DNA from 3 places in the Janthinobacterium sp. GW822-FHT07H11 genome. Region 1 is predicted to be linked to each of the others. Evidence: predicted binding sites of a transcription regulator. Region 1 holds the regulator's gene; each other region holds the start of a gene.
What was found. The regulator FNR, encoded in region 1, switches genes on or off when oxygen is low (the NO sensors DNR and NnrR bind a similar motif). The targets are predictions, from matches to a motif close to TTGATNNNNATCAA.
Positions count from the first base shown of each region.

Region 2: AC3RCJ_RS07445 (glycine-rich domain-containing protein) is a predicted target of FNR. The motif match lies at 2,347-2,360, and genes of this name have one in related genera.
Region 3: nirK (copper-containing nitrite reductase) is a predicted target of FNR. The motif match lies at 1,872-1,885, and genes of this name have one in related genera.

Region 1 is NZ_CM179507.1:326,027-329,836, forward strand. It holds gene ccoP (cytochrome-c oxidase, cbb3-type subunit III) at 1-115, shown strand, start outside; gene ccoG (cytochrome c oxidase accessory protein CcoG) at 120-1,502, shown strand; gene AC3RCJ_RS01415 (FixH family protein) at 1,649-2,173, shown strand; gene fnr (fumarate/nitrate reduction transcriptional regulator Fnr) at 2,300-3,058, opposite strand; gene AC3RCJ_RS01425 (response regulator) at 3,304-3,810, shown strand, end outside.
Region 2 is NZ_CM179507.1:1,681,630-1,685,439, forward strand. It holds gene AC3RCJ_RS07425 (SDR family oxidoreductase) at 1-154, shown strand, start outside; gene AC3RCJ_RS07430 (hypothetical protein) at 238-498, shown strand; gene AC3RCJ_RS07435 (hypothetical protein) at 675-920, shown strand; gene AC3RCJ_RS07440 (hypothetical protein) at 1,163-1,402, shown strand; gene AC3RCJ_RS07445 (glycine-rich domain-containing protein) at 1,487-2,185, opposite strand; gene AC3RCJ_RS07450 (CHASE domain-containing protein) at 2,425-3,810, opposite strand, start outside.
Region 3 is NZ_CM179507.1:5,860,186-5,863,995, forward strand. It holds gene ytfE (iron-sulfur cluster repair protein YtfE) at 1-261, opposite strand, end outside; gene nirK (copper-containing nitrite reductase) at 318-1,802, opposite strand; gene norR (nitric oxide reductase transcriptional regulator NorR) at 1,954-3,516, shown strand; gene AC3RCJ_RS25900 (c-type cytochrome) at 3,531-3,810, opposite strand, start outside.

The DNA.
Region 1 (3,810 bases):
CAAGGGACGCAACAACACCATGCCGGCCTTCAGTGACTTCCTCGGCGAATCGAAAGTCCACGTGCTGTCGGCCTATGTCTGGAGCCTGTCGAATCCCCAGACGCCCGTGAAATGATGTAATGGAACCTCAAGTCATCAAGATGTATGCGGCCCGCGAGCAAATCTATCCTCGCGAGGCCAAAGGACGCTACGCTACCTGGCGATGGGTATGCGTCTGGCTTACCCAGCTGGCGTTCTACGGCTTGCCGTGGCTGAACTGGAATGGCAGGCAAGCCCTGCTGTTCGATTTGACCACGCGCAAGTTCTACATTTTCGGCGTCGTGCTGTGGCCCCAGGATTTCATCTATCTGGCGGCCCTGCTGATCATCTGTGCCTATCTGCTGTTCCTCGTCACGGCCATTGCGGGGCGGGTCTGGTGCGGCTTCTCCTGCCCGCAAACGGTGTACACGGAAATCTTCCTGTGGGTCGAGCGCCGCATCGAGGGCACGCGCAGCGCGCGCATGGCCCTCGACAAGCAGGGTCCGTCCCTGCGCAAGACGGCCAAGAAGACGGCCAAGCACCTGGTGTGGGGCGCCATTGCCCTGTGGACGGGCTTTACCTTTGTCGGCTACTTCACGCCGATCAAGGAACTCGCGCATTCCGTGCAAACCCTCAACTTCGGTCCCTGGGAATGGTTCTGGGTGCTGTTCTACAGCCTGGCAACCTACGGCAACGCGGGCTGGCTGCGCGAGCAGGTGTGCAAATACATGTGCCCCTACGCGCGCTTCCAGAGCGCCATGTTCGACCAGGACACCCTGATCATCACCTACGATGCCAAGCGCGGCGAACCACGCGGCGCCATGAGCAAGAAGGCCGGCAACAACGACAAGCTGGGCGACTGCATCGACTGCACCCTGTGCGTGCAGGTGTGTCCGACCGGTATCGATATCCGCAACGGCCTGCAGTATGAATGCATCGGCTGCGCGGCCTGCGTCGATGCCTGCAATACCGTGATGGACAAGGTCGAGCGGCCGCGTGGCTTGATACGCTACAGTACCGACCATGCGATGGAAAACAACTTCAATTCGAAGCAGATCCGCCAGCGCGCCATGCGCCCGCGCGTGCTGATCTACACGTCCATCCTGGCCCTGATCATCATCGCCGTGTGTACCTCGCTGGCCCTGCGCACGCCGCTGAAGATGGACGTGATCCGCGACCGCGGTTCGATGGGACGCGAAGTGGAAGACGGCATGATCGAAAACGTCTACCGCCTGCAGATCATGAACACCTCCGAGCAAACCCAGCATTTTAAAATCAGCGCTTCCGGCTTGCCGGGCCTGACCTTGCTGACGCGCGAGGAAGTGACCTTGCAGCCGACGGAAACGCTGGGCTGGCCGATCCGCCTGCGCGTGCCGCACGGCGTGGGAGAAAAGGGGTCGAACAAGATCGCAATCGAGTTGCAATCGCTGGACGACCCGTCGCTGCATGTGCGTGAAAGCGCGGTCTTCATCGTGCCGCGGTGATGTTGATTTGGGGTCGGACCCTCCGGGTCCGACCCCGGTATTTCGCCGCAGGGGTATCATCAATCATGCGCTAGGGTCACTTGATTTTCAACCCGGAAGCAAAAGCTGGGGTCAGACCCAAAGGGTCCGGCCCCAAGGAGAACACAATGTCCGACAGTCTGAAACTGCAACCTCCCGTTGCACCGTGGTACAAGCATCGCTGGCCATGGCTGCTGATGATCGGTCCCGGCCTGTCCGTGGTCGTCGGCAGCTTCATGGGCTATATTGCGTTTACGCAACCCGATGCGCTGGTGGTGGGCGATTATTACAAGCAGGGCAAGGCCATCAACCAGGATTTGAAGCGCGACACGGCCGCCAGCAACCTGGCCATGGACACCAGCCTGTCCTACGACGTGGCGCAGGCGCGCCTGGCCGGTTCCGTGCACAGCTTCGGCAAGGCCTACCAGGGCCCGCTGCAACTGCACCTGGCGCATGCGACCCTGCCGGAAAAAGACATCAAGCTGCTGGTGCAGCCCGATGCCCAGGGTAATTTCTCGGTGGCGCTGCCGATGCTCGAGCGCAGCCGCTGGCAGGTACTGGTGGAAAACGACAAGCGCGAATGGCGCCTGTCCGGCATCTGGACCTGGCCGCTGCAGCGCAGCATCGCGCTGCACGCCGATGAAGAGCTATAACGTACAGCGCCGGGAAAAAACCGTAGCGAGCGGCAGTGATTTGTGGCTAAGAAGCGCAGCTGTGCTAGAGCACAGCGAGCATCGCAGGCCGCAAAGCGCGACGCGCAGCAGGTTTTGACGGTGCTGTTATTTGCAGATGTCGGTGCCGGCCGTAATGGCCTTCAGTTTGGCTGGCTGCAAGATCTCGATCTCGCGGTTGGAGACGCGCAGCCAGCCTTCCTTCTTAAATTTCGACAATAAACGGCTGACGCTCTCGATGGTCAGGCCCAGGTAATTGCCGATTTCCTCGCGCGACATGCGCAGCTGGAACTTGCTGCTCGAATAGCCGCGCGCTTCATAGCGCGACGCCAGGTTGACGATGAAGGCGGCAAAGCGCTGCGTCGCCTGCATGTTACCCAACAACAACATGACACTTTGCTCACGCGTGATTTCCTGGCTCATCATGCGGTGGAAATGGCGCAGCAGGGTCGGCATATTGCCCAGCAATTGTTCCAGGCTGGAAAACGGGATTTCACATACTTCGCTGTCTTCCAGGGCCACCGCATTACAGTGGTGGCGGTCGGCGCTGATGGCATCCATGCCCAGCAGTTCGCCGGCCATCTGGAAACCCGTCACCTGCTCTTCGCCGCCCGGATTGATCTGGTAGGTCTTGAAGTGGCCCAGGCGGATCGCATACAGGTTCTGGAACGAGTCGCCGATGCGGAACAGCGAAGCGCCGCGCACGATCTTGCGGCGGCGTCCGATAATCTGGTCCAGCCTGTCCATGTCGCCCACATCGAGCCCCATCGGCAGGCACAATTGGTGCATGCTGCAGGTCGAGCATCGCGCACGCAACGCTTCCACGGTCACTGTGGGCAAGGTTGGAGAGAGTAGCGCTTCAGTCATGTCGGTACCTTTTAGAAAATGCAACAACAAGTTTACTGCATACACGGTTGCCGTGTGCCAATTTCACCGTAATTTCGCCGAATAAACGACGTCTTGCATTTAATTATATGGCAACATCGTCAAAAGACCATGTGGGGAGGGGAAATTGCGCGGTGGCGCTTGCCAAGCTGGGGTATTGATAGGAAAATTCTTGACAGCATTATCTGCCTCTGCCGCCTGTGCCGCCCGGTACTGAAAAGGAAACTATGAAGCCTCTCGGCATAAAAGCAAAAGTCGCGCTGGCAACCAGCCTGACCTCGATCGCCATGATTGCCCTGGTTACCATGATACAGGTGCGGCACATGCGCGACGACTTCACCAAGGTACTGCTGAGCCAGCAGTCGGCCCTGATCACCCGCACGGCCGCTGAACTCGATGACAAGCTGGCCATGCTGCTGCAGATCGTCACGCTGACGGCCAGGCAGCAGCCGCCCGAATTGATTGCCCAGCCCGCCCAGTTGCGCCAATATTATTCGCGCCGCTCGATGCTGGTGCTGTTCGACGACGTGCTAGTGCTGGACGCGCATGGCGCCGTCGTGGCCGACATGCCGGAAGTGGCGGGACGCGCTGGCATCAACGTCGCCGAGCGCGAGTATTTCCAGACCGTGCTGCGCACGCGCCAGCCCATGATCACCGAACCGATGCTGGGCAAATCGAGCGGCCTGCCCATCGTGCAGATGGCGGCACCCGTGCTGGGCGCCGACGGCCAGGTG
Region 2 (3,810 bases), 1.4 Mb from region 1:
AAAAGTGGTCACGCCGATGCTGCTGTCGTTCATGTCCGAGTCGCGCCGCATGGACAATGGCCGCATCAAGCGCGAGCTGGGCGCGCGCCTGCGCTACCCGCGCGTGGCCGATGCATTGCAATCGTTGCCAGACGACAAGGCCGGCTTCAGTTAAAATGGCCGGTTATTTCCGCATATTTCAGCGGCCGGCGCGCCTCGCGCCCGCCCGCCGCGCATGACTCATTAAAGGATTACTCCATGACCACCCTGACATACGAAGAATATCTGGACGAGGTCACGACCGTTCTCACCGAGCTGTATGACCTTGAAGACGAAGCGGCCATCAAGCTGGTGGTCGGCGCCCAGGATGCCGAATTCTTTGTCCCGCACGACGCCCACGAAGCGATGCGTACCATGGAGCAGGCGAAGAAGGATGCCGTGACCCTGTTCGAGCGCAAGCAGAACCGCCAGCAGACGCAGGAAAAGCAGCAGCAACGGGTGCGCCAGAAGAAGGTGTAGGCGGAAGGGCGTGGCTGGCGTGGCCCGCATGGCGCGCGACTGCCCGTTCCGATTGATGCAGCGCAAACGGGTCATGATGGCCTGGCGATATGGTGAGCAATGTCGTCACGCCTTTCGGAAAGTTAAGGCTGGCTGGGCTGTAGGCGCGACGAATGCCCGGCCGTCAGGAGCATGCGATGCATCACATTACCCATCCCAGCAAGGAACAGGTGCGCGCCTATATGCGGCGCCGCGAGCATGCGGTGCAACCGCCGCCGCCGCCCCACGAGATCCGCCGGCAACTGGCCTGGCGCCGCCTCGACGCCATGCCGCCCAGCGTGGCCGCGCAGGGCTGGCAATTATCCGCCGACATGACACGCCTCGGTGCGCTGATGCTCATAGTCTGGCTGATGCGCAGCGGTGTTGCTCATCGTAAAAATTGATGACTTGCAGCAAATTTTTCCATTTTGAGTTATCCTCTAGCACATTCCAAGTGCGTCAATTCTCTTCAATTATCACAATTTTGCTTTAAGTTACGCAAAAATCAACAATAGCGTGTATTATATTGTTTGCGGGAATTAAACCGCATAAGTGATGGCGATTTTTAGTGTGTTTACCCTGAATTATTGCAAACGAGACTTTGGTGTTTTATTTTGCATTAATACAACAAGTACGGATTTTGATCATGTCTCTCAAACAAATTACCTCTTTGCCCACCTACAACCCGAATCGCGTCCTCGATGCGATCATCGACAAGCTGCAGCTGAAAAATGATGCCGCCCTGTCGCGTGCACTGGAAGTGGCGCCACCCGTCATCAGCAAGATTCGTCATAACACCTTGCCGATCGGCGCCACGATCCTCATCCGCATGCATGAAATCAGCGATTTCAGCATCCGTGAACTGCGCGAGCTGATGGCCGCCTAAGAGCGCCTGACGGGCGGCAAGTTGAGAGATGCCGCCTGGTTGGATCAGGCTTGCCGCGTGCGGCAGCCACACAGTGTCTTCCGCTTACGCTTGCGTCTCCGGACTCAGCGATGGGCGATCGACATAGAAACGACTCGCTTCCCCGTTCGACAACGCTGAAGCCTCCACCGCCGTGGCGCGCGAGCCCGGTGCGCTGGAAAATGCCGTTACGGCACTGCCTGTCGCCCTTCCCGAATATGCCGCTGCCGGCTGCGCCTGGACTGCCGCGCTGGAAAATGCCGTCGCCTGTACCGCTGCGCTGGAAAACGCCGTCTGCCTGGCGGGTGCGCTGGAAAACGCCGTCGCCTGCACCGCCGCGCTGGAGAATGCCGTGGCCTGCACCGCCGCGCTGGAAAACGCGGCTTGCGCGGCCCGTCCCGAATACGCGGTTTCCGCGCGGAGGTAATCCTCGCCGAAAGTCTGCTCGTACAACTGTTTCATGCGTTCGCCGACACGGTGGTGTGCCGCTTCATCGTCTTCGCCGCGCAGGCCGATGTAGGGGAAGTGATGCAGGAAATAGCCAAACACCTGCTGGCAATCGGCCGCATATTTCAAGGTGTCGAGGATGTGATAGTGCCAGAAGGTGTCCACATCCATCAGTGGCGCCGTTTCTTCCTGCGGATACTGCTTCATCAGGATCAGGAAGCGGCGATACTCGAATTCCACCGCGTTGGCCTTTTCCAGGCTCCATCCTTCACCGGATTCCCGGTGCATCAGCTTGACCTTGATTGCGTCCAAATTCAAATCTGCAATTGCCTTGAAACTGTCGTTCGTATCCATGAGTGTCCTTGGGTAAAAGAGCGTGACGGGAAAGACTGTAAAGGAAGAAGGGGGGCTGGCTGGTGGCGTGTACTCCTGGCGAGTGGGATGGAATGCCTGGCCATTGCTGGCAGGCGCGAAAAAAGTTGTGCTACATCAATATTGCATTAAATCATGAAATATGCAAGCTTTGCATGTTGCTAACTATCGTGCGCCAGGCCGTGTCAGGCGCTGGCCTTGCTGTCTTCCTGGTAGGGAAAACGGGTGGCGTCGGCTCCCAGCGGTACGCTGACGTGCACGCTCATGCCGGCGCCGGGACTGCTTTCGATATGCAAGGTGCCGCCCAGCAACTTGATGCGCTCCTCGATGCCGACCAGGCCGAAGGAACCCTGCTTGTTGCGCCCGTCGGCGGCGGCGCCCACGCCGTTGTCGCACACGCTCATCGACACCGTGTCGCTGCACTTTTCCAGCTTGACCTGTACCCGGCTGGCGTTCGCATGCTGCGAGATATTGCTCAGCGATTCCTGCAGGATGCGGAACAGGGCCGTGGCGCACTGGTCGCTCAGGCAAATATCGTCGTGGCTTTCGCTTACCTCGCAGGCGATGCCTGTGCGCAGGCGGAATTGCGCCACTTGCCATTCCACGGCGGCATTCACCCCGAGGTCGAGCACGGTCGGGCGCAAGTCGTTGATGATCTGGCGCACGCTCTTGATCGTGGCATCGATCTGCTCCAGGGTGGAGCGGGCGCGGGCATTGAGGCGCGGGTGGCGACGCTGCGTGCGCGAGGCCAGCATGTCGGCATCGATGCGCAGCACCAGCAGGTTCTGCCCCAGGTCGTCGTGGATTTCGCGCGCGATGCGCTTGCGCTCTTCTTCCTTGATCTGGTCGGCGTGGGCTGCCAGGCGGCGTAGTTTCTGGTGCGACACTTGCAGGCGGATCTGGCTGGCCCGCAATTCTTCCGTCATGCCCGTGGCCATCTGGATCGCGCGCCGGCGCGACGACGACAAGGTGTAAAACAGGGTGTACAGCAGCATGGCGCTGGTAAAGCCCACCAGCAGGGCCAGCCAGGGCAGGAAGGCGTCGAAGCGCGTATACAGGTCGCTCTTGCGCACGCTGAACAGCGCTTGCCATATGCGGCCGTTGTAATCGATCAGCATGGTGCTGCTCAGGTATTTCCCCGAGTTGCCGGGCTGCCACCAGGGCGAGTGCATGCCCGCCACCGTGCTGTCGAAGATGGGCCGCATGTCGTGCGGCAGATCCAGCGGCGCCATCGCTTGCGGGCCGATGTCGAACAGGGTCAGGCGGACGTTGCGCACCGGCATGTCCGCCAGCACGCTGCGCATCATCGCGGCCAGGTCGAAGCCGATGCCGACCGAACCCTGGTAGGCGGCGCGCCGCTGTGCCACCGTGTCGATCGGCATGCCGATGCGATACACGGGCAGGCGCATGGCCATGCCCGTCAGTTGCGGCCGGCCTTCCATCGGCACGGGGATGCCGGAATTGCTGATGCGGCCAGAATCGCGCGACTGCTCCAGCGTTTCGGCGATCAGGGGCCGCGAAGCGATGTCATGGCCATACTTGTCCACGGCGCTGGCGATGGGTTCCAGGTA
Region 3 (3,810 bases), 860 kb from region 1:
GTGGTAGCGCGCCAGGATGTGTTCCACCAGCTCGGTGGCCGAGGCGTCCTGCCAGTCACGCGCGCCGCTGGCGTCAATCCGTCCGGCCAGCACTTGCAGTTCCTTGACGATGGGCGCCGTGTCCACGCCGGCCGCTTCGGCCGCCGCGCGCAGGGTCTTGTTGCCGCCGCAGCAAAAGTCAAGGCGGTGCGCATCGAACAGGCGCGTGGCGCCGGGAATGCGGCGGGCCAGCTGGCCCAGGGATTGGTCGATCAGTTCCATGAAAAGCTCCTGTTTAATTTAAATAAGGGGAATGGGGGGATGGGAATGGCCGCGCGTCATGGCAGGACGCTGGACTTGTAGATGCCCGGCAGCGGCTCGCCGCTGACTTCCAGCACGCCCACGGCGCCCTTGCCGGCGCGCGAGAGCGCATGGTCGACCAGCAGGTAGGTGCCCGGATACTGGACCTTGAGCTCGACGATGGTCGCGCCGCCCGGCGCCACCAGCGTGGTCTGCACATCGTGTTTCGGGCTGCTGATGGAGCCTTCGCTGTACACCTTGTCGAAGATCTCGCCAATGATGTGGAACGATGAAATCTTGTTCGGGCCGCCCACGCCAAAATAGATGCGCACGGTCTCGCCCACTTTCGCCTGCAATTTATGCGTCTTGCTCAGGGCGCCCACTTCGCCGTTGAAGACGTAGTAGTCAGGCAGCTCATTGGCCATTTTTTCCAGGTTCGCTTCCTGGTGCACGGGGGCGCCGTGCGGACGGCCCGTGTACATCTCGCCCTGCATGACGTAGTACTCGCGGTCCACTTTCGACAGGCCGCCTTCCGGTTCGACCAGGATCATGCCGTACATGCCGGCCGCGATATGCTGCGGCACCAGCGGCGTGGCGCAGTGGTAGACATACAGCCCGGGATTGAGCGCCTTGAAGGCGATGGTTTTTTCCTGCCCCGGTGCGACCTGGGTATGCTGGCCGCCGCCATGGCCGCCCGTCACCGCATGCAGGTCGATCGAGTGGATCATCTTGCTGTCCTTCGCATTGAACAGGGTCAGCTCGACCGTGTCGCCCACGCGGGCGCGCAGCATGGGGCCGGGCACCTGGCGGTTGAAAGTCCAGTAGGTGAAGGTGGTGCCGTCATCGAGCTTGCCGGGCAGTTCCACCGTCTCCATGCGGTACTTCAGCGTCTTCGGCGCGCGTGCGCCGACGGCCGCCGGCACCGAGGCCGGATTGGCCGCCACGCTGACGGCGGACGGATCGGGGCCGCGCATCGGGGCCGGCGCCGGCGTGTACAGGGCCAGCGCAGCCTGGCTCGATTCATTGGCCGCGCTGTCGGCAGCGGGCGCGCCCGTGTCGGCCAGCGCCGGGCCGCTCACCTGCAGACGGCCTTCCATGCCGATCTGGCGATGGCCGGGAATCGAACAATAATAGGTGAACGTGCCGGCCCGCGGTACCTGAAAGCGCACCGTGGTCTGGCCGCTGCTGGCGCTGAACTTGGCCGAGGCCACCTTCAGTTCGGGCAGCACCAGGTCATGCTCGGCGCCCTCGCCGCTTTTCAGCACGATCTCGACCGTGTCGCCGGCATTCGCCGCCAGCGTCGGGTTTACCTGCCCCTGCTCGTCGACGAAGACCATCTTGCCGTCGACGATATTGGTATGCAGCGCATAGCGCCTGGTGGCAGCCGGCGTGGCGGCCGCCTTGCCGGCCGGCGCGGCGGCCATCGGCATCGCATGGGGGGCGGCCTGCGCCTGCACGGACAGTGGCATGGCCAGGACACAGATGGCGGCGGCGATGGCGCCGAGCGGAGGAATCGTTTTCATGGAGCTTTCCTTGGTCTTGTATGCCGGTTCGGCACTACTAGCAAGGCAATCGGCATGCCAGGAGAAAACTTGTTTTAAATCAATGATTTGAAAAATACAGGGTATTTATGACCCACTTTTCATATGGTCCGTTGTACCCTGCATGGTATCCATGACCACGAACCACACCCATCTCTTGCTGCTCACCGACCTGGTCGCCGACCTGCCCGTGGCCGTGCGCCTGCAGCGGCTGGTGGGCTGCCTGCGCGCGCATTTCGGCTGCGAAGCCGTGGCCCTGCTCAAGCTCGATGGCGAGCATTTGCGCCCCGTGGCCATGGATGGCCTGGTCAACGACGCGCTGGGGCGGCGCTTCGCCGTGGCCGACCATCCGCGCCTGTCCGCCATCCTGCAGCGGCGCGGCGTGCTGTGCTTCCATCACGACAGCGTGATGCCCGATCCCTATGACGGCCTGGTGGCCGAACATCCGGGCGAGCCGATGCCCGTGCACGACTGCATGGGCATGGCGCTGGACCTGGAGGGCGAGCGCTGGGGCGTGGTCACGCTCGACGCCATGCAAGTGGGTGCCTTCGATGCGCGGGCGCAGCGCGACCTGGGTGAACTGGCCTGCGCCATCGAGGCGGCCGTGCGCGTCACCCGCCTGGAAGCGGAGATACGCGCACTGCGCCTGTCAAGCGGCGCCGTGCAGGAAAATACGCAGGCGCGACGCGAAGAGAGCGATTTCGTGGGACAGAGCACTGCCATCACGCAATTGCTGCACGAGTTGCAGGTCGTGGCCGATTCCGAACTGCCCGTGCTGCTGCTGGGGGAAACGGGCGTGGGCAAGGAGCTGTGCGCGCACCGGCTGCACCGGCTGTCGCGCCGCGCCGGCAAGCCGCTGGTCCACGTCAATTGCGCGGCCTTGCCGGAATCGCTGGCCGAAAGCGAACTGTTCGGTCACGTGCGCGGCGCGTTTTCCGGCGCCGTCAGCGACCGGCCCGGCCGTTTCGAGGCGGCCGAGGGCGGCACCCTGTTCCTCGATGAAGTGGGGGAATTGCCGCTGTCGATACAGGCCAAGCTGCTGCGCACCTTGCAGAATGGCGAAATCCAGCGCCTGGGCGCGGACCGGCCGCGCCGCGTCAATGTGCGCGTGATCGCCGCCACCAACCGCAGCCTGCGCGAGCATGTGCGCGACGGCACGTTCCGGGCCGACCTGTACCACCGCCTGTCCGTGTATCCGGTGCCGATTCCGCCGCTGCGCGAGCGGGGCAATGACGTGCTGCTGCTGGCCGGGCGCTTCCTGGAACTGAACCGCGCGCGCCTGGGCCTGCGCAGCCTGCGCCTGTCGGCCGCAGCGGAAGACGCGCTGCGCCATTACCGCTGGCCCGGCAATGTGCGCGAACTGGAACACGTGATCAGCCGGGCCGCGCTGAAAGCCGTGATCCGCGGCGCGAACCGCAAGGACATCGTGACGCTGGAAACGGATATGCTCGACCTCGATGCGCTGGACCTGCCCGCTGGCGCCGGGGACGGCGCGCGCCTGCCTGCCGAGACGCCAGGTGCCACGGCCGCCATTGGCCACGCCACCATGCAGCAGATCGTGGAAACAAGCCAGCGCCAGGCGATCCGCCAGGCGCTGGCCCTGCATCAGGACAACTGGGCTGCCGCCGCGCGGCAACTGGGGCTGGACGCCAGCAACCTGCACAAGCTGGCGCGCCGGGTGGGACTGAAAGCCTGACGCGGTAATACAGCTCAGCGGTGAATGACCAGGGTGGTGGGCAGGCTGTGCAAATAGGCCGCCAGGTCCTTGATGTCCTGGTTGCTCAGCGGCTTGACCTGGCCCGTCATGATGGCATTGTTGCGGCCGTTGGCGGCGTCGCCGCGCTTGTACGCGGTCAAGGCGTGCTCCAGGTAATCCTTGTGCTGGCCGGCCAGCTTCGGATACGAAGGGTCGATGGGCGAGCCGTAATCCTTGCCGTGGCAGGTGGCGCAGCTGTATTTTTCGGCCAGCGCCTTGCCCGTGTTGATATTG